One region of the Mesorhizobium sp. M0058 genome, then DNA from elsewhere that is predicted to be linked to it. Evidence: riboswitches for the same ligand, from Rfam matches in the RefSeq annotation. Region 1 holds a riboswitch; the other holds the start of a gene.
The links. Region 1 has a riboswitch for S-adenosylmethionine ahead of metX (homoserine O-acetyltransferase MetX). Riboswitches for the same ligand answer to the same signal wherever they lie in the genome.

Region 1 (9,041 bases):
GCTCGGGAACCACCGGGCGCATCGCGCTTGCCTATTTCGAATGGGCGGGCGTCGTGCGCGAGGATGGCGTCATCGCCTGGCAGGTGATCGACAGCGCAGAGAGCGCCAACGCCTTCGCCGACAGAATAGAAGCGCGGCCGTTCCGCAGCTTTCGCGGCACCTCGATTTCCGGTGCGCTTGCCTTCGGCGCCGGGCTGTTCGAGGGCACGGGGTTCGATGCGCCACGCAGCGTCATCGACATTTCCGGCGACGGTCCCAACAACACCGGGCTGCCCGTCGCCACGACACGCGATGCGGCGGTGGCCAAGGGCATCGTCATCAACGGCCTGCCGATCCTGATCAGCCCGTCGCCGACCTTCAGCCATCTCGACCAGTATTATGACGACTGCGTCACCGGTGGGCCCGGCTCCTTCGTGTTGCCGATCTATGCGGCCTCGGAATTCGCCACCGCCATACGCCGCAAGTTGATCCTGGAGGTGAGCGGCATCGCCGATGCGACCGTGGTCCCGATCGATGCCGCCGCACCCATGGACTGCCTGCAGGGCGAACGCGACCGGCGGCTATATTCCGATCCATATCTGCCGGAACTCGACAAATGAGGTTTGAGGCAGTTCGGAGGGGAAAGCCGCTGCGCGGCTTGTCGGCAAACTTCAGGCCGGCCGTGCACCGTATTTGTCGCGAAATTCGGCATAGAGATCGCGGCGCCAGCGCCGGCCGCCGACATAGCCACGCAACAGCTGCGGCAGCGAATAGCCAAGCGCCTTCGACGACCGGTTGGCCATATAGCCGGAGAACGCCTGCGAAACCCTGCCCTTGAGTGCATCGGCGATGAGCTGCCGGGCGATCATGTAAGGCGGAATGTAGGGGTAGCGGTCGGCGATATAGGGGTGCTTGTCGATCAAGCTCGCATAGGCTTCGACATAGCCGTCCCGGCGACCGGAGATCGAATTCTCCGAGTTGTACTTTTTCCAGTCGATCACTTCGGACAGCTGCGCGCCGCTGCGACGGGCAAAGCGCAGCAACAATTCGCGATCCTGCATGCGCGTGACGTCACTGTCGTAGCCGCCGATGGCCAGCAGCGACTCGCGCCGGGCGGTGATTGCCGACCCGGCAATGAAGATGGTCTGCGCGACAAGGGCCCGCTCCAGCGAGTCGCGGCTCAGCAGCGCTTCGCGGTTGACGCAGTTGGTGCGGCGATTGCCCTTCAGCGACACGAAGGAACTGATCAGCACTTCGAGCGAGGGATTGTTGTCGAACTGCTCCAGCGTCCGCGCCAGGCGATCCGGCAAATAGACGTCGTCGGAATCGAGGAATGTCACCACCGGCGCCTGCGCCCGCTCGATGCCGGCATTGCGGGCGGCATTGGCGCCGCGCCATTTCGAGCCAACATAGATCAGCCGTGGATCGCGGATTTCGGCAAGTGCGGCTGCCGTACCGTCGGTCGAGCCGTCATCGACGACAATGTGTTCGAACCGGGGAAAATTCTGCGCCAGCACGCTCTCCACGGCGCGCACCACCTTGCTGCGGCGATTGTGCGTCGGTGTGATCACCGAGATCAGCGGAGCGAGGTCGGTTGCCTTGGACATGTTGCTTCGATTGTGCCCCGAAATGCCTGGAGGCCGGAGGTGTTGATGGTCGCCGTCCAAGCCTTACCCCGGGATGGAATTCGATTCGACGCTACAAAAAACCAGCGGCAATGTCATCACAAACTGTTGAGCCAGGACGCCGGTAAGCCGGCCGATTACTCCAGACGTAATCGACCGATGGCCATCATGTCTGCAGATTGCGCCAACGAAGCCGGTCGTCGGGCTTCGATCTCACAGGGAGTTCAGCCGTGGCCGCCTACGCCGTCGCCCATATGCGTCAAGTCACAATGGGCCCGCAGATTGTCGAGTGTCTGCAGAGGATCGATGCCACATTGGAGCCGTTCGGCGGCCGCTTCCTTGTCCACGGCGGCGACATGGACGTGGCCGAAAACGAATGGCCCGGGCATCTGATCGTCATCGAATTTCCGGACAGGGGGAATGCGTGGGGCTGGTACGATTCATCAGCCTATCGGGAGATTCTGGCCTTGCGAACCGACAACTCCCACGCCGATGTGATCATCGCCGATGGCGTTCAGCACCCGCACAAGGCGACGGACGTGCTGGAATAGGGGCAAACTACCGCTTCAGCAAGAACACCGCTTGCTGGCCGAAGAAATTCCAGAACCACCATGGCATCGACAGGCCGATCTTCTGGCCGTTGCCGTCGAGCGCGGTGGCTTTCTCGACCGAAGCGCCGAGTTCCTCGACCAGATTGACGAAGTCGCGGATGGTGCAGAAATGGATGTTGGGCGTGTCGTACCAGGAATAGGGCAGGTCCGCGGTCACCGGCATCCGGCCCTTGACGAACAGCGACAGCCGCACCCGCCAGTGGCCGAAATTGGGGAAGGAGACGATGGCGCGGTTGCCGATTCGCAGCAGCTCGTCGAGCACCAGCTTCGGGTTGCGGGTCGCCTGCAGCGTCTGTGACAGGACGACGAAGTCAAAACCCTTGTCCGGATAGAATTCGAGGTCGGTGTCGGCATCGCCCTGGATGACCGAGAGGCCGCGCGCCACGCATTCATTGACGCCTCGCTGTGACAGCTCCAGCCCGCGGCCGTCGACCTGCTTGGTCTCCTGCAGGAGTTCGAGCAGCAGGCCGTCGCCGGAGCCGACATCGAGCACCCGCGACTGCGGCGGTATCAGGTTGGCCACGACTTCGAGGTCGACGCGCTGGCTGCCATTGACGCTCATGAGGCGAGCCCCCTTGCGCGGGCCGCCGAGCCGATGAAGCCCTTGATGGCGGCAAACAGTTCGGGTTCATCGAGCAGGAAGGCATCATGGCCGCGGTCGGTGTCGATCTCGACAAAGGAGACGGAGGCGCCGGCGGCGTTGAGCGCATGCACGATCGAGCGGCTCTCCTCGGTCGGGAACAACCAGTCCGAGGTGAAGGACACCAGGCAGAAGCGGGTCTTGGTCCCGGCAAAGGCATCGGCCAACCGGCCGCCATGGTCGGCGGCGAGGTCGAAATAATCCATCGAACGGGTCATGTAGAGGTAGGAGTTGGCGTCGAAGCGGTCGACGAATGTCATGCCCTGGTGGCGCAGATAGCTTTCGATCTGGAAGTCGGCGTCGAAACCGAAGGTCAGCGCTTCGCGGTCCTGCAGATTGCGGCCGAATTTCCGATGCAGGGCGGCTTCCGACAGATAGGTGATGTGGGCGGCCATGCGCGCCACGGCGAGCCCCTTTTCCGGGCGCTTGCCGTGCTCGAAATATTTGCCGCCATGCCAGTCCGGATCGGCCATGACGGCCTGCCGGCCGACCTCGTGGAAGGCGATGTTCTGCGAGGAATGGCGTGCGCCTGTGGCGATCGGCAGGGCCGAGAAGACGCGCTCGGAATAGCACGATGCCCATTCCAGCACCTGCATGCCGCCCATCGAGCCGCCGAGCACGCAAAACAGCTTTTCGATGCCGAAATGGTCGACCAGCATCAATTGCGCCCGCACCATGTCGCGGATGGTGATGATTGGCAGGTCGAGGCCGTAGGGCTTGCCGGTGGCGGGATTGGTCGAGGCCGGACCGGTGGAGCCGAGGCACCCGCCGATGACGTTGGAGCAGATGACGAAGAAGCGGTTGGTGTCGATGATCTTGCCGGGACCGATCAGCACTTCCCACCAGCCGGGCTTGCCGGTCACCGGATTGGTGCTGGCGACATGCTGGTCGCCGGTCAGCGCGTGGCAGACCAGGATGGCGTTGGTGCGGGCATCGTTGAGGGCGCCATATGTCTGGTAGGCGATCTGGAACGGCGACAAAAGCGTGCCGGCGTCGAGCTTCAGCGGCTTGTCAGGGCCAAAACGCAACACAGGGCTCGACGGGTTGTCGGCCTCGTTGTTGGTTTTTGTAGCGCGGAGCGCGGCCATGTGACTCTCCTTGCACGCCGTCAGGCAATAAAAAACCGGCAATGCGATCGCAAAGCCGGTTACGTCACGCAAACGGCCCTTTAGCGAGTTGTTTAACGTGGCTGCAAGCCGACCGGCCAAATCACCACGGAACTGTTGCGTTCTTCTAGAACTCGTGCGGCCCGGCGTCAACGGCCAGCTATTGCCCGCCTCTCGACATTCGCGGCTACGGCTTGTATTTCCGCTGCGGCCTCCGGACGGAGGCGTTCTCAACGGGTTTGCGACATGGACAAGACAGCGGACAAGGCACGGCCGACGCCCCGCGCGGGCATTATGGACATCGACGCCTATGTGCCGGGCAAGAGCACGGCACCTGCCGGCGTCGCCAAGGTCCATAAATTGTCGTCGAACGAGAACCCGCTCGGCCCGTCGCCGAAGGCGATCGAGGCCGCGCGCGAAGTGGCCAGCAAGCTCGATGTCTATCCCGACGGCACCGCCCGCCGGCTGCGCGAGGCGATTGCCGAGGTGCATGGCCTCAACCCGGCAAACATCATCTGCTCCAACGGTTCCGACGAGATTTTGGGCCTGCTGGCGCAGACCTATCTGGCGGCCGGCGATGAGGCCATCATCACCGAACACGCCTTCATGATCTACAAGATCTACATCCAGTCGGCCGGCGGGACACCGGTGACGATCAAGGAAACCGAGGAACGCGCCGACGTCGACGCGATCCTGGCCGCGGTGACACCGCGGACCAAAATCATCTTCCTCGCCAATCCCAACAATCCGACCGGAACCTATCTGCCGTTCCAGGAGGTCCGCCGCCTGCATTCCGCTCTCCCGGGCAACGTGCTTCTGGTGCTCGACGCGGCCTATGCCGAATATGTCAGGCGCAATGACTATGAGGCCGGCATCGAGCTGGCGGGCAGCGCACAGAATGTGGTCATGACCCGCACCTTCTCCAAGCTTGGCCTTGGCGGCGCGCGCATCGGCTGGATGTATGGCCCACTGCACATCGTCGATGCCATCAACCGCATCCGCGGCCCTTTCAACGTTAACGCAACAGCGATCGAGGCCGGCATTGCCGCCATCCGCGACCGCGCCCATGTCGAGCGCAGTTCGTTGCACAACGAGACCTGGCTTACCTGGTTGAATGAAGAACTGACGAAGCTTGGGCTGCGCGTGACGCCCAGCGTCGGCAATTTCGTTCTCATCCACTTTCCCGACGACAAGAAGCATTCGGCTGAGGCGGCGGACGACTACCTCACCCAGCGCGGCTATATATTGCGGCGCGTTACCGGCTATGGCTTTCCCAATGCGCTGCGCATGAGCGTCGGCACCGAAGAAGCCAATCGCGGCGTCATCGATGCCCTCACGACATTCCTGAAAAGCTGAAACAATGACTTCACCGATGTTTGAAAAGATCGCGCTGGTCGGCATCGGCCTGATCGGCTCGTCGCTGGCCCGCATCATCCGCCGCGAGGGCCTGGCCCGCCATGTCGCCATCGCGACGCGCAGCCCGGCCACGCTGGCGCGGGCGAAGGAGCTCGGTCTTGGCGAGAGCTACACCACCGACGCCAGGGAAGCGGTCCTCGACGCCGACCTGATCATCGTCTCGGTGCCAGTGGGGTCGTCGGGCGAGGTGGCGCAAGAGATCGCAGCGGCGCTGAAAAAAGGCGCCATCCTCACCGATGTCGGTTCGACCAAGGCCTCCGTCATTGCGCAAATGCAGCCCTATGTGCCGGACGGCGTGCACTTCATTCCGGGACACCCGCTGGCGGGTACGGAGAAATCGGGCCCGGATGCGGGTTTCGCCGAGCTGTTCGAAAACCGCTGGTGCATCTTCACGCCGCTGCCGGGAACCGATCCGGCCGCGCTGGAAAAGCTGTCGGAATTCTGGCGGCGCTGCGGCTCCAACATCGACACGATGGACCCGCAGCATCATGACATGACGCTGGCCATCGTTTCGCATCTTCCGCACATCATTGCCTACAACATCGTCGGCACGGCCGACGATCTGGAATCGGTGACCAAGTCGGAAGTGATCAAATATTCGGCTTCCGGTTTCCGCGACTTCACCCGTCTGGCCGCCTCCGACCCGACCATGTGGCGCGACGTGTGCCTGCACAACAAGGATGCCATCCTGGAAATGCTGGCGCGCTTTTCGGAGGACCTCGCCTCGCTGCAGCGGGCGATCCGCTGGGGCGACGGCGACAAGCTGTTCGACCTGTTCACCCGCACCCGGGCCGTTCGCCGTTCGATCATCGAGGCCGGCCAGGATATCGACGTGCCGGATTTCGGCCGCCAGGCGGTCGAGCACCCGGTGAAAAGTTAAATCTGTTTCAGACGGGCCAGGTCGCCGCGACCATGGCCATTGTCTCGGCCCGGTCCGGCGCGCCCAGCCGGCCGCCGAAGCGCTGGCATTTGAGCGCGGCCGCCGCGCTGGCAAAGCGCAAGGCCTGCTCGATAGGCATGGCTTCGGCAAGCCCGACGGCAAAGGCACCGTGAAACACGTCGCCGGCGGCAAGCGTGTCGACCGCCTTGATCTTCGGCGCCGCGATGTGGCGCACGCATCCGGCGGACCGGTCATGCCACCAGCTTCCCACGGCGCCGCCGGTAACCGCGACAAAGGCGTCTGTGCGGCTGGCGAGGTCGGCGCAGGCGGTTTCGGGATCCAGCGCGTGGCCGCAGACAATGCGTGCAGCCGTCTCCGAAGCGACGATGTGCGACGCCAGCGGCAACAGATGCTCCAGCACCTCCAGCGGCGCCGTGTCGGCGTCGAGGATTGCCGGGCAACCGGCGTCGCGCGCGGCGGTCAAGGCAAGAGCGGCGGCGCCCGGCCAGCGCACATCGACCAGCACGGCATCGAAGCCGGAAAGATCGGCGACAGGCACCGCCTCGGGGTCGGCCTGCGCCTTTGGGTCGTAGAAGGGCACGATGATGCGCTCGCCATGAGCGTCGACCAGGATCGCGGCCAGCGCCGAGCGGGCGCCTTCGACGCGGCGGACAAAGCCGCAATCGACGCCCTCGGCCTCGATGCCGGCCAGCAATTGGTCGCCGACGGCATCGTCACCTGCACTTGCCCACAGGAACACCTCGGCGCCGAGACGGCGGGCGGCGCAGGCAGCACTTGTCGCCATGCCCGAGGCGATCTGGATGCCGTTCGAGGCGATGAACTTGCCCTGATGCGTGGGCAGGGTTTCGACGCGCAGGATGGTATCCAGCGTCAGCGCGCCAACGCTCAGCAGTTTCACCGGTCGGTTCATGCGTCGGCTTGCTCGAGCATGATCTCTCCCCAAAAGCCGTTGCCGCTCTTTGCGATCATGCTCTATCTCTTTGTTTTAACGGAATTCCGGACGGAAAACCGCTCACACTTTTCTTGGAATTGCTCTAATCGAGCGGCTTGATCTTGCCCAGCGGAATGAAGCCGAGCGAGACCTTGCCCTTCACCACCTTGAGCGGCATCGACGGTTCGTTGCCGAGCAGCGCCAGACCGGCAAAGCCTTGCTCGATCTGGCTCTTCTGCTCGGGGATTGCGGTGGCGAGGATTGCCGCCACGGCTTTGGGATCCTGCAGCTTGATCGTCAGGTCGGCATTGACCAGGCCGTTGGCGTCGACCGACACCGGGCCGGAGACGGTGATGCGCGCGGTTCCCGACGACAGATCGAGCTTGTGGATGTCGGCCGCCTGGCCGCGCAGGCTCCTGGCCTGCGTCTTCATCAGCGCGACGCCGTTCTTCAGCGTCGCGTCGCCGCTGCCGTCGAGCGGCGGCAGCACGCGCCCGCCGATCGCGTCGGCGTCGATCTCAAGATCGGTGAAGCTGCCGACGTAGCCGATGTCCTGGCCGTCGGGCCGCAACTCGCCCGCCGCGGTTCCGGCGCTGAACAGTGAAACCGGATCAGTGTCGTCGGCCGGATCCGTCTGGCCGGACAAGCTCTCCGCCTGCAGCGAAATGCTCCGGGGCAGGGGCCAGAAGAGCTTGGCATTGGCCTGCAGATTGTCCCAGTCGATCCATAGCGGCGCCATCCCCGGCACCGAGGTGCGCAGCGGCCCACGCAACTCGGCGGCAGGCGACAAAGGCCGGATGAGCTCTGCAACGAAGTTGAAGCTGCCTGCCGAGGCGGCAACGTTCCTGGCGTCGTCCTCGTAAGCCAGATTGTCACAGGAGATGGCAAAACGCAGGGGGTAGCCGCTGACGGTGAGGTTGGCGCAGCCGGCCTCGATGCCTTTGTCCTTGAGCGAGGCCACCGCCTTGTCGGCTTCGCTGCTGACGCGACCGGCGACATAGAACCAGACCGCGCTGTAGGCGCCGAACAGCATAACGACCAAGGCAGCGAGCCACATCAGCCGGTGGCGAAACTTCGACGGACGCTCGTCACTTGACGTCATGCTGCGGCTTTCATTAACGCGGGCGTGTTGCGGGTGGACTGTGGCTTACGCAACAAGCAAAAAGAACAGAAGAGCACCGATTCCGATGCGGCGGCGTCACTCTCGTGCAATCAGGCTTGGCGATATGGGCGATTTTTGGGTTTTTGGCTATGGCTCGCTGATCTGGCGACCGGGATTCGCCCATGTCGAGACACGGCGCGCGCGGCTTTACGGCTACCGCCGGTCGCTGTGCGTCTATTCCTTCGTGCATCGCGGCACGCGCCAGCGGCCGGGCCTGGTGCTAGGCCTCGACCGTGGCGGCTCCTGCATCGGGCTGGCCTTTCGCGTGCCCGGCGAGCTGCGCGATGAGGTGCTGACCTATCTGCGCGAGCGCGAATTGGTGACCAGCGTCTACCTCGAGCGTGTGCTCGATGTCAGCCTCGACGGGAATGGGGCGGCCGCGGGAGAGAGAGTGAAAGCGGTCGCCTATATCGTCGACCGCCAGCATGAGCAGTATGCCGGCGGGCTCGACCCCGCGCATGCGGCAGGTGTTATCCGTGGCGCCGTCGGCCAGTCCGGAAACAACGAGGACTATGTGCTCAACACGCTGCAGCATCTCGCGGCGCTGGGTATCAGCGACCACTGGCTGGAAGAGGTGGCGAAGCGGATCGCCTCGTGAGCCAGTAGACCACGGCGAGCCTGCAGGCGAAGCTCTCGCGCCTTTGTGAAGCGCTGGCCCGCTGGAAAAATT
Region 2 (9,041 bases), on a different contig from region 1:
CGCGTCAGCAGCAACCCGAAGCTCAACAACTGCGTCAAGGGCTGGGAAGCGGCGCGCTATCATTGGGTTATTCTGGCGGATTCCAACGTGCTGATGCCAAGGGATTACGTCCAGCACCTGATGGCGGCCTGGCGGACCAATACCGGGCTTATCTGCTCGACGCCGATCGGCTCTCGGCCGCATGGCTTTTGGGCCGAGGTCGAATGCGCGTTCCTCAACACGCTGCAGGCGCGCTGGCAATATGCCGGCGAGGCGCTCGGTCTCGGCTTTGCCCAAGGCAAGAGCATGCTGTGGAACAAGCCGATGCTCGATACCAGTGGCGGTATCCGCGCGCTGGCCGCCGAGATCGCCGAGGATGCTGCTGCAACCAAGCTGGTCAACGGACTGGGCCTGCGCGTCAATCTCGTTGCCTCGCCTTTCGAGCAACCACTGGGGCAGCGCCGACTTGCCGACATCTGGTCGCGCCAGGCGCGCTGGGCGCGGTTGCGCCGCGTCACTTTCCCGCTGTTTTTCGCACCCGAGATCCTGACCGGCGTCGCCGTGCCGTTGGCGTTGGCGCTGGTGGCGGCCGCAAGTGCCGGCATCAGCCTGCCGGCCACGGTGTTGGCCGTGCTGACGGCGGCCTACATTCCCGAATGCGCGCTGGCCGCGGCCAAGGGCTGGCACCTGTCGCTGCGCATGGTCCCGGCGATGATGGTGCGCGACATGATGCTTCCCGCCATCTGGGCGCGCGGCTGGCTGAGCGGCGCCGTCGACTGGCGCGGCAACATCATGACCATCGGCACCAAGACGGCCGAACTGGAAGAGGTTTCGTCGGGAGCGTGACGCCTCGCGGCCTATCCGGCGGCCTTCAGCGCCTGCGCAACGTCCTCCAGCAGATCGTCCGTATCCTCAAGACCGACCGACAGCCTGAGCGTTCCCGGCCCGATGCCAAGCTCGGCGCGAGCTTCGTCGCTGAGGTTCTTGTGCGTGGTGGTCGCCGGATGGGTGATCAGGCTCTTGGCGTCGCCGAGATTGTTGGAGATCAGCACGATGTCGAGCGCGTTCTGCAAGGCGAAGGCCGCCTGCTTGCCGCCCTTAACGTCGAGGCAGATCAGCGTCGATCCGCCCGTCATCTGCTTCTTGACGATGTCGGCCTGCGGGTGGTCGGCGCGGCCGGGATAGATGACGCGGGCGATTTCCGGCCGTCCTGCCAGGAAATCCGCGATCTTGGCCGCGCTTTCCGTCTGCTGGCGCACCCGAACCGGCAGCGTCTCCAGGCCCTTGAGCAGCGTCCAGGCGTTGAACGGCGACAGGCTCGGGCCGGTGTGGCGGAAATAGTCGTGCAAATTCTCGTCGATCCATTTCTTGTCCGACAGGATGATGCCGCCGAGACAGCGTCCCTGGCCGTCAATGTGCTTGGTCGCGGAGTAGACAACGATATGGGCGCCGAGCTGCAAGGGCTTCTGCTGCAAGGGCGTGGCAAAGACATTGTCGACGATCAGCCTGGCGCCGATCGAGGTGGCGAGCGCCGCCACCGCTGCGATGTCGACCACTTCCAGCGTCGGATTGGTCGGGCTTTCCAGGAAGAACAGTTTCGTGTTCGGCCGCACCGCCTTTTCCCAGTTGGCGATGTCGGTGCCGTCGACCAGCGTTGCCTCGATGCCGTATTTCGGCGCCAGCGTCTCCACCACCCAGCGGCAGGAGCCGAACAGCGCGCGCGCCGCAACGATATGGTCGCCGGCCTTGGCGCTGCACAGGAGCGCTGCCGTCACCGCCGCCATGCCGGACGCCGTGGCGCGCGCATCTTCGGCACCCTCCAGCGCGCACATGCGCTTTTCGAACATGTCGACGGTAGGGTTGGCATAGCGCGAATAGATGAAGCCCGGCTCCTCGCCCTTGAAACGGGCCTCGGCAGCCTGCGCCGTCTCGTAGACATAGCCTTGGGTGAGGTACATCGCTTCGGACGTCTCGCCGAACTGGGAACGCAGCGTTCCCCCGTGCACGAGTGCGGTCTGAGGTTTCCAGTTACGCTTCTTGGTGCTCATCGCTTTTGTTCCAGACACAAAAAAACCGGCCGCGAAAGTCGCAACCGGTCCATATGGCCTTGCGGCCCGACGGTCCTTTAGCGACTTGTTTAACGTGGCTGCAAGCCGACCGGCCAAATCACCACGGGATAACGACCCTTTAGACCTCACCTGCGCTTGCGTCAATTGCCGGCTTCATTAAGAGGTTTGTACCAGGCAGGTTCCGCAATAATATCCAGCGGTTTTGCGGCAAGAACCTGCCACAAAGAGACCGACCTTGGAGCGGAGCCAGCCTTTTGCGGCAGACAGGCATTCTTCCCGATCAGGACATTTCCGCGCTGTTTCAGTCCGGCGCGCTCAAGTCGCCGCGCGCGCTCGATGTCGACCAGGTGCAGCCGGCGAGCCTCGATCTCAGGCTCGGCGACAAGGCTTTTCGCGTGCGCGCCTCCTTCCTGCCGGGTCCCGATCATCTGGTGGCCGACAAGCTTCACCGGCTGAAATTGCATGAGTTCAGTCTCGCCGAGGGCGCGGTGCTGGAAACCGGCTGCGTCTACATCGTGCCGCTGCTCGAAAGCCTGGCGCTGCCCGCAAACGTGTCGGCCTCGGCCAACCCGAAGAGCTCGACCGGCCGGCTCGACATCTTCACCCGGGTGATGACCGATCGCGGCCATGAGTTCGACAAGATCGCCCCCGGCTATCACGGGCCGCTTTATCTCGAAGTCAGTCCGCGCACCTTCCCGATCGTCGTACGCGCCGGATCGAGGCTGTCGCAGATCCGCTTTCGCACCGGCAACGCGCTGTTGTCGGAGGCAGAACTGAACGAATTGCACCGCGCCGAGATGCTGGTGGCGACCGAGCCGCCCAACATTTCCGGCGGCGGCATTGCGCTGTCGATCGATCTCGACGGCGACCAGAACGGCCTGGTCGGCTATCGCGGCAAGCATCACACCGGCTTGGTCGATGTCGACAAGCGCGCCGCCCAGGATGCCGTCGATTTCTGGGAGCCGCTCTATAAGAGCGGCGCCGGCGAACTGGTGCTCGACCCGGACGAGTTCTACATCCTGGTCAGCCGCGAAGCCGTGCACGTGCCGCCGCTCTACGCCGCCGAGATGACGCCCTTCGATCCGCTGGTTGGCGAATTCCGTGTTCACTATGCCGGCTTCTTCGATCCGGGCTTCGGCCATTCGGCCTCAGGCGGCACCGGCAGCCGGGCGGTGCTCGAAGTGCGCAGCCACGAAGTGCCGTTCATCCTCGACCACGGCCAGATCGTCGGCCGGCTGGTCTACGAACACATGCTGAAGCGGCCGCAGGCGCTTTACGGCACCGATCTCGGCTCGAATTACCAGGCGCAAGGCCTCAAGCTCTCCAAGCATTTCCGCCCCGCCGGCTGAACCTTCGATCACCGTCAGGCAAAATACTTGCCTGCGCTGCCTCACCATGCTTGGCTGCCTTTCGGTGGCCGGCAAGAGAACGGCGCGCAAGGGGAACCAAAATGCAGATTTCAAGATGGATCATATCGGCAGCGGGCGCTGCCATGCTGGTGATATCGGCCGGCTCGCTGGCTGAGGCGCAGGAGAAATTGAAGATCGGCACCGAGGGCGCCTATCCGCCCTTCAACACCATTACCGCGGACGGCAAGATCGAGGGCTTCGACATCGACATTGCCAATGCGCTGTGTGCGCAGATGAAGGTCGAGTGCGAGATCGTCACCCAGGACTGGGACGGCATCATCCCGGCGCTGCAGGCGAAAAAGTTCGACGCCATCATCGCCTCGATGAGCATCACCGAGGAGCGCAAGAAACAGGTCGCCTTCACCAACAAATACTACACGACGCCGCTGGCGCTGGTGGCGCCGAAGGACAGCGACCTCACTTCCACCGAACCGGCAGCCCTTGCCGGCAAGACGGTGGGCGCGCAGGCCTCGACCACCCAGGCCGACTATGCGCAGGACGCCTATGGCAAGGCCGGCGCCGAGGCGAAACTCTACCCCACCCAGGAAGAGGCGATCACCGACCTGCAGAACGGCCGTCTCGACGCCGTCATCTCCGACAAATTCGTGCTGATGGACTGGCTGAAGAAGGCGAGCGAAGGCTGCTGCAAGCTTGTCGGCGACGTCAAGGGCACCGAGACGCAAGCCGGCATCGCTGTCCGCCTGGAGGACACGGCGCTGCGCGACAAGCTGAATGCGGCGATAGACGCCATCGTCGCCGACGGCACTTACAAGAAGATCCAGGCCAAGTATTTCGATTTCGATATTTATTGAGTCCCGTCCGCCGGCGTCAGCCGCGAAAGAGATACTCTTTCGCGGCGCCAAGGCAGGCATGAAAATGGCCGATAAACAGCAGTTCGCGTGCGGCCAAACGTTTCCTGCCCCAAAAGCCTTCGGTCAGTTTGACCTCGTCGAGCGAAGCGTTTGAGCCGCGCTTCAACGGGAACAACTGCTTGTCGAGGCAACCGAGAACATGGGCCTTGGCGGAGTCGATGCCGCAGACCTTGCCATTGTTGTTCAGCCTGTCGCTGCGAAGCGCTGATGTCATGTGATCCGTGTTGCGCATCAGAAAGCTCACCTGGGCTTTCGAATAGCCGGTTGCCAGAAGACGGCTCGTCATCGCCAAACGGGCTTCACGATAGGACTTCGGGCTGCACTGGCCGGCGCTAAAGGCCACCGACGGTTGGGTCAGGAACAGGGCCACGCCCGTGAACACAATGACAAGCCGCATTCCGTTCATTTCCGGCTCCCAAATTGTGATGCTGCCTCAAAGCGCCTTCACCGCCACCTTAACCGGCTGCTCAATCTCCAGCGGGTTGCGCAGCGGCAGGCCGAAATCCGCGGCCTCGATCTCGAACACGTCGCCGGCCTGAGTCTTGATGCCGTCGGCAAAGGACAGCGTCGCCGTGCCGAACATGTGCACATGCACGTCGCCCGGCTGGCGGAAGGCCGAATATTTGAAGTGATGATGTTCGAGATTGGCGATTGTGTGCGACATGTTCGCTTCGCCCGACAGGAACGGCTTTTCCCACAGCAAGTTGCTGTCGCGATAGATTCGCGATGAGCCCCTGACGTCGGCCGGCAGGTCGCCGATCAGGATTTCCGGCCCGAACGAGGCGTTGCGCAGTTTGGAATGTGCCAGGAACAGATAGTTCACCCGCTCGGTAACATGATCGGAAAACTCGTTCGACAGCGTGAAGCCGACGCGGAACGGCGCGCCGTCGTCGCCGATGACATAGATGCCGGCGATTTCCGGCTCCTCGCCGGCGTCCTGCGCGAAGGCCGGCGACATCAGTGCGGCGCCCGGCGCCACCGCCATGGTGCCGTTGCCCTTGTAGAACCATTCCGGCTGCACGCCGGTCTGGCCCTTGGCCGGCTTGCCGCCTTCGAGCCCCATGCGGAACATCTTCATGGAATCGGTAAGCTGCTCCTCGCCGCCATCGCTGAGCTTCTTGTGCATGGAATCGCGCGTCGCCGCCGAGCCGAGATGGGTCAGGCCGGTGCCGGTCAGATGCAGATGCGCGGGATCGGGATGGTTGATCGGGGACACCAGCCGGCCCTTCTTGTAGACGGCGTCGAGGTCTATCGCTTCACCGAACCCCTTGCGCTCGATCAGCGCGGCGAGGCCCGTGCCGGTGCGCGCGGCTTCCATGGCCAGCGAATAGACGCTGCGGGCGCCATTGATGATCCTGGTCTTGCCGCCGCCATTGCGGGCGACGACGCGGATGGTCTCGGCGTCGTCGAGGATCTGGGAGATCAGCATGATTAAATCCTCTCTCATGTGCTTGGCCTTGGATGCCTCTTGGCAAACCTTGACCTGCGCGGCTCGGACCTAGCCGCGCCACGGGTTGAACTCTTCGTCCGGATTGCGCTCGCGAACTTGATCCCTCGGGGGACTTCTTATGCCGACAACTTGCCGGCTGCGCCGCGATCGTATGCCTCCTGCTTGCCTCGCCTGAAGCTTGTCAGGCCTTGTTCTTGTTGTAGACGTCGAAGATCACGGCGCCGAGCAGCACCAGGCCTTTGACCACCTGCTGCCAGTCGACATTGACGCCCATGATCGACATGCCGTTGTTCATCACGCCCATGATGAAGCCGCCGACGACCGCCCCGATGACCTGGCCGACGCCGCCCATCGCCGAGGCGCCGCCGATGAACACTGCGGCGATGACGTCGAGCTCCGAGCCGAGACCCGCCGCCGGCACCGCCTGGCCGAGACGAGCCGCGATGATCAGGCCGCCAAGCGCCGACAGCACGCCCATATTGATGAACACCATCAGCGTCAGCCGCTCGGTGTTGATGCCCGACAGCTGCGCCGCCTTGGGATTGCCGCCCATGGCGTAGATGCGCCTCCCGATGGTCATGCGCTTGGTGACGAAGACGAACAGCGTGATCAGCACGCCCATGACCAGCAGCACCACGGGCAGGCCGCGGTAGCTGGCAAACTCATAGACCAGGAACAGCGCCAGCGCGCTGGCGACCAGCGTCTTGACCACGAACAGGGTGAAGGGCTCGGCCTCATAACCATGGCGTTCTCGTTTGCGCCGGGTGCGGACCCCGAAATAGGCATAGGCGAGCACGGCGATCAGCCCCAGCACGACCGTCGTCATGTGCAGGGTCACGCCGCTGCCCATGATGGTCTTGCCGGCTGCGTTCACGACCGGCGGGACGAGCGTCAGTGGGCCGATCACATCCGGGATGAAGCCGGAGCTGAGCATCTTGAAGTCGTCGGGAAGCGGACCCACCGACGAGCCGCCGCCAAGCAACGCCTGGCAAATGCCGCGGAAGATCAGCATGCCGGCCAGCGTGACGATGAAGCTCGGTATCCGGTGATAGGCGATCCAATACCCTTGCGCGGCGCCGATCAGGCCACCCGCGACCAGGCAGACGATCGAAACCACCAGCGGATTGCTCAGCGGTCCGAGCTGCCAGATAACCATCATGTTTGCCGCCAGCGCACCGATGAAACCGGCGACCGATCCGACGCTGAGGTCGATATAGCCCGATACGATCACCAGCAGCATGCCCAGCGCCATCACGATGATGAAGGAGTTCTGCTGCACCAGATTGCTGAGATTGACCGGCTTGAACAACGTTCCCGACGTGGTGAACTGGAAGAACAGCATGATGACGATCAGCGCTATGATCAGCCCGTATTCGCGCAAATTCGTCGCCAGCGCCGAGACGGCGATGCGCGGGCGCTGTTCGTCGGCGACGTTGCCCTGCGGGGCGGGGGCGCTTTCGGTGCTCATGCTGCTTTTCCTTCTCCCCGGACGATGGCGCGCATTATCTTTTCCTGGCTTGCTTCCGCCGCCGGCATTTCGCCCACCATGCGCCCTTCGTTCATGACGTAGATGCGGTCGGTAATCCCTAGCAATTCCGGCATTTCCGACGAGATGACCACGATCGCCTTACCCTCCGAGGCAAGGCGCGCGATGATCGTGTAGATTTCATACTTGGCGCCGACATCGATGCCGCGTGTCGGCTCGTCGAGGATCAGCACGTCAGGGTCGGCAAACAACCATTTCGACAGCACCACCTTCTGCTGGTTGCCGCCGGAAAGATTGCCGGTCATCTGATAGACGCTGGACGCACGGATATTGGTCTTCTTGCGATAGTCGTTGGCGACCGCAAGTTCGCGCATGTCGTCGATCACGCTGTGGCGCGACACGCCGTCGAGATTGGCCAGCGTAATGTTATGCTTGATATGGTCGATGAGGTTCAGGCCGTAGGTCTTGCGGTCCTCGGTGACATAGGCGATGCCGTGTTGGACCGCCTTGCTTACCGAGGAGACATCGACCGGCTTGCCCTTGAGCAGCACTTCGCCGGTGATGCGGCGGCCATAGGAGCGGCCGAACAGGCTCATGGCGAATTCGGTGCGGCCGGCGCCCATCAGCCCGGCGATGCCGACCACCTCGCCCTTGCGCACATTGATGTCGATGCCCTTGATCACCTGCCGCTCGGCATGGAGCGGGTGATAGACCGACCAGTTTTTCACCTCGAACACGACTTCGCCGATCTTGGGCTCGCGCGGCGGATAGCGGTCGTCGAGCGAACGGCCGACCATCGAGGTGATGATGCGGTCTTCGGAGATATCCTTCTTGGCCAGTGTCTCGATGGTGCGCCCGTCACGGATGACGGTTACCTTGTCGGCGACCCGGTTGATCTCGTTGAGCTTGTGCGAGATCAGGATCGAGGTCATGCCTTGTCGCTTGAATTCGAGCAGAAGATCGAGCAGCGCCTGGCTGTCTTTCTCGCTGAGCGACGCGGTCGGCTCATCGAGGATCAAAAGCTTGACGTCCTTGCTCAGCGCCTTGGCGATCTCGACCAGCTGCTGCTTGCCGACGCCGATATTGGTGATCAGTGTCTTGGGGTCCTCCTTGAGGCCCACCTTCTTCAACAGGGCAGCGGTGCGCGCCTCGTTGGCATCCCAGTCGATGACGCCGTATCGGGCGTTTTCGTTGCCGAGGAAGATATTTTCGGTGATCGACAGCATCGGCACCAGCGCTAGCTCCTGGTGGATGATGACGATGCCCTTGTGTTCGCTGTCATGGATACCTTTGAACTGGCATTCCTGACCCTGAAAAATGATCTGGCCGTCATATGTGCCGGCGGGATAGACGCCCGACAGAACCTTCATCAGCGTCGACTTGCCGGCGCCGTTCTCGCCAACCACGGCGTGGATCTCGCCTTCTTCGACGCTGAGGTTGACGTTCGACAGCGCCTTCACGCCGGGGAACGTCTTGGTGATGTCGCGCATCTCCAAAATCGTCGTCATCAGGGCAAGCTCCTCCTGTTGCATGTCGCTCAAAAGTGCTTGCGGTTTGAGACAACGACATGCACGGAAATAAAGTCCGGTAGAAACAATACCGGGGTCGCTTGTGAACGGAAAGGGGTCCTGCGTCGCGCAGGACCCCTGTCTTTATAAACGGATTACTTCAGTTCGTCGGCCTTGATGTAGCCGGAGTCGACGACCAGTGCCTGGTAGTTCGACTTGTCGACCTCATGCGGCGTCAAAAGGATCGAGGGAACGACCTTGACGTCGT

Region 2: linked by a shared signal. The riboswitch ahead of NKJ75_RS22640 (O-succinylhomoserine sulfhydrylase) and the one ahead of metX (homoserine O-acetyltransferase MetX) in region 1 are both predicted to bind S-adenosylmethionine.

What each region holds. Positions count from the first base shown of each region.
Region 1 is NZ_JAMYUQ010000019.1:5,316-14,356, forward strand. Features, by position in the region: gene NKJ75_RS27260 (DUF1194 domain-containing protein) at 1-599, shown strand, start outside; gene NKJ75_RS27265 (glycosyltransferase family 2 protein) at 651-1,586, opposite strand; gene NKJ75_RS27270 (DUF1330 domain-containing protein) at 1,835-2,155, shown strand; gene metW (methionine biosynthesis protein MetW) at 2,163-2,777, opposite strand; gene metX (homoserine O-acetyltransferase MetX) at 2,774-3,943, opposite strand; SAM riboswitch at 4,004-4,081, opposite strand; gene hisC (histidinol-phosphate transaminase) at 4,208-5,317, shown strand; gene NKJ75_RS27290 (prephenate/arogenate dehydrogenase family protein) at 5,322-6,257, shown strand; gene NKJ75_RS27295 (sugar kinase) at 6,265-7,188, opposite strand; gene NKJ75_RS27300 (DUF2125 domain-containing protein) at 7,313-8,311, opposite strand; gene NKJ75_RS27305 (gamma-glutamylcyclotransferase) at 8,436-8,969, shown strand.
Region 2 is NZ_JAMYUQ010000013.1:61,703-70,743, reverse strand. Features, by position in the region: gene NKJ75_RS22645 (ceramide glucosyltransferase) at 1-825, shown strand, start outside; gene NKJ75_RS22640 (O-succinylhomoserine sulfhydrylase) at 837-2,027, opposite strand; SAM riboswitch at 2,085-2,162, opposite strand; gene NKJ75_RS22635 (2'-deoxycytidine 5'-triphosphate deaminase) at 2,303-3,397, shown strand; gene NKJ75_RS22630 (ABC transporter substrate-binding protein) at 3,499-4,269, shown strand; gene NKJ75_RS22625 (hypothetical protein) at 4,286-4,735, opposite strand; gene araD1 (AraD1 family protein) at 4,763-5,758, opposite strand; gene mmsB (multiple monosaccharide ABC transporter permease) at 5,961-7,247, opposite strand; gene mmsA (multiple monosaccharide ABC transporter ATP-binding protein) at 7,244-8,776, opposite strand; gene chvE (multiple monosaccharide ABC transporter substrate-binding protein) at 8,929-9,041, opposite strand, start outside.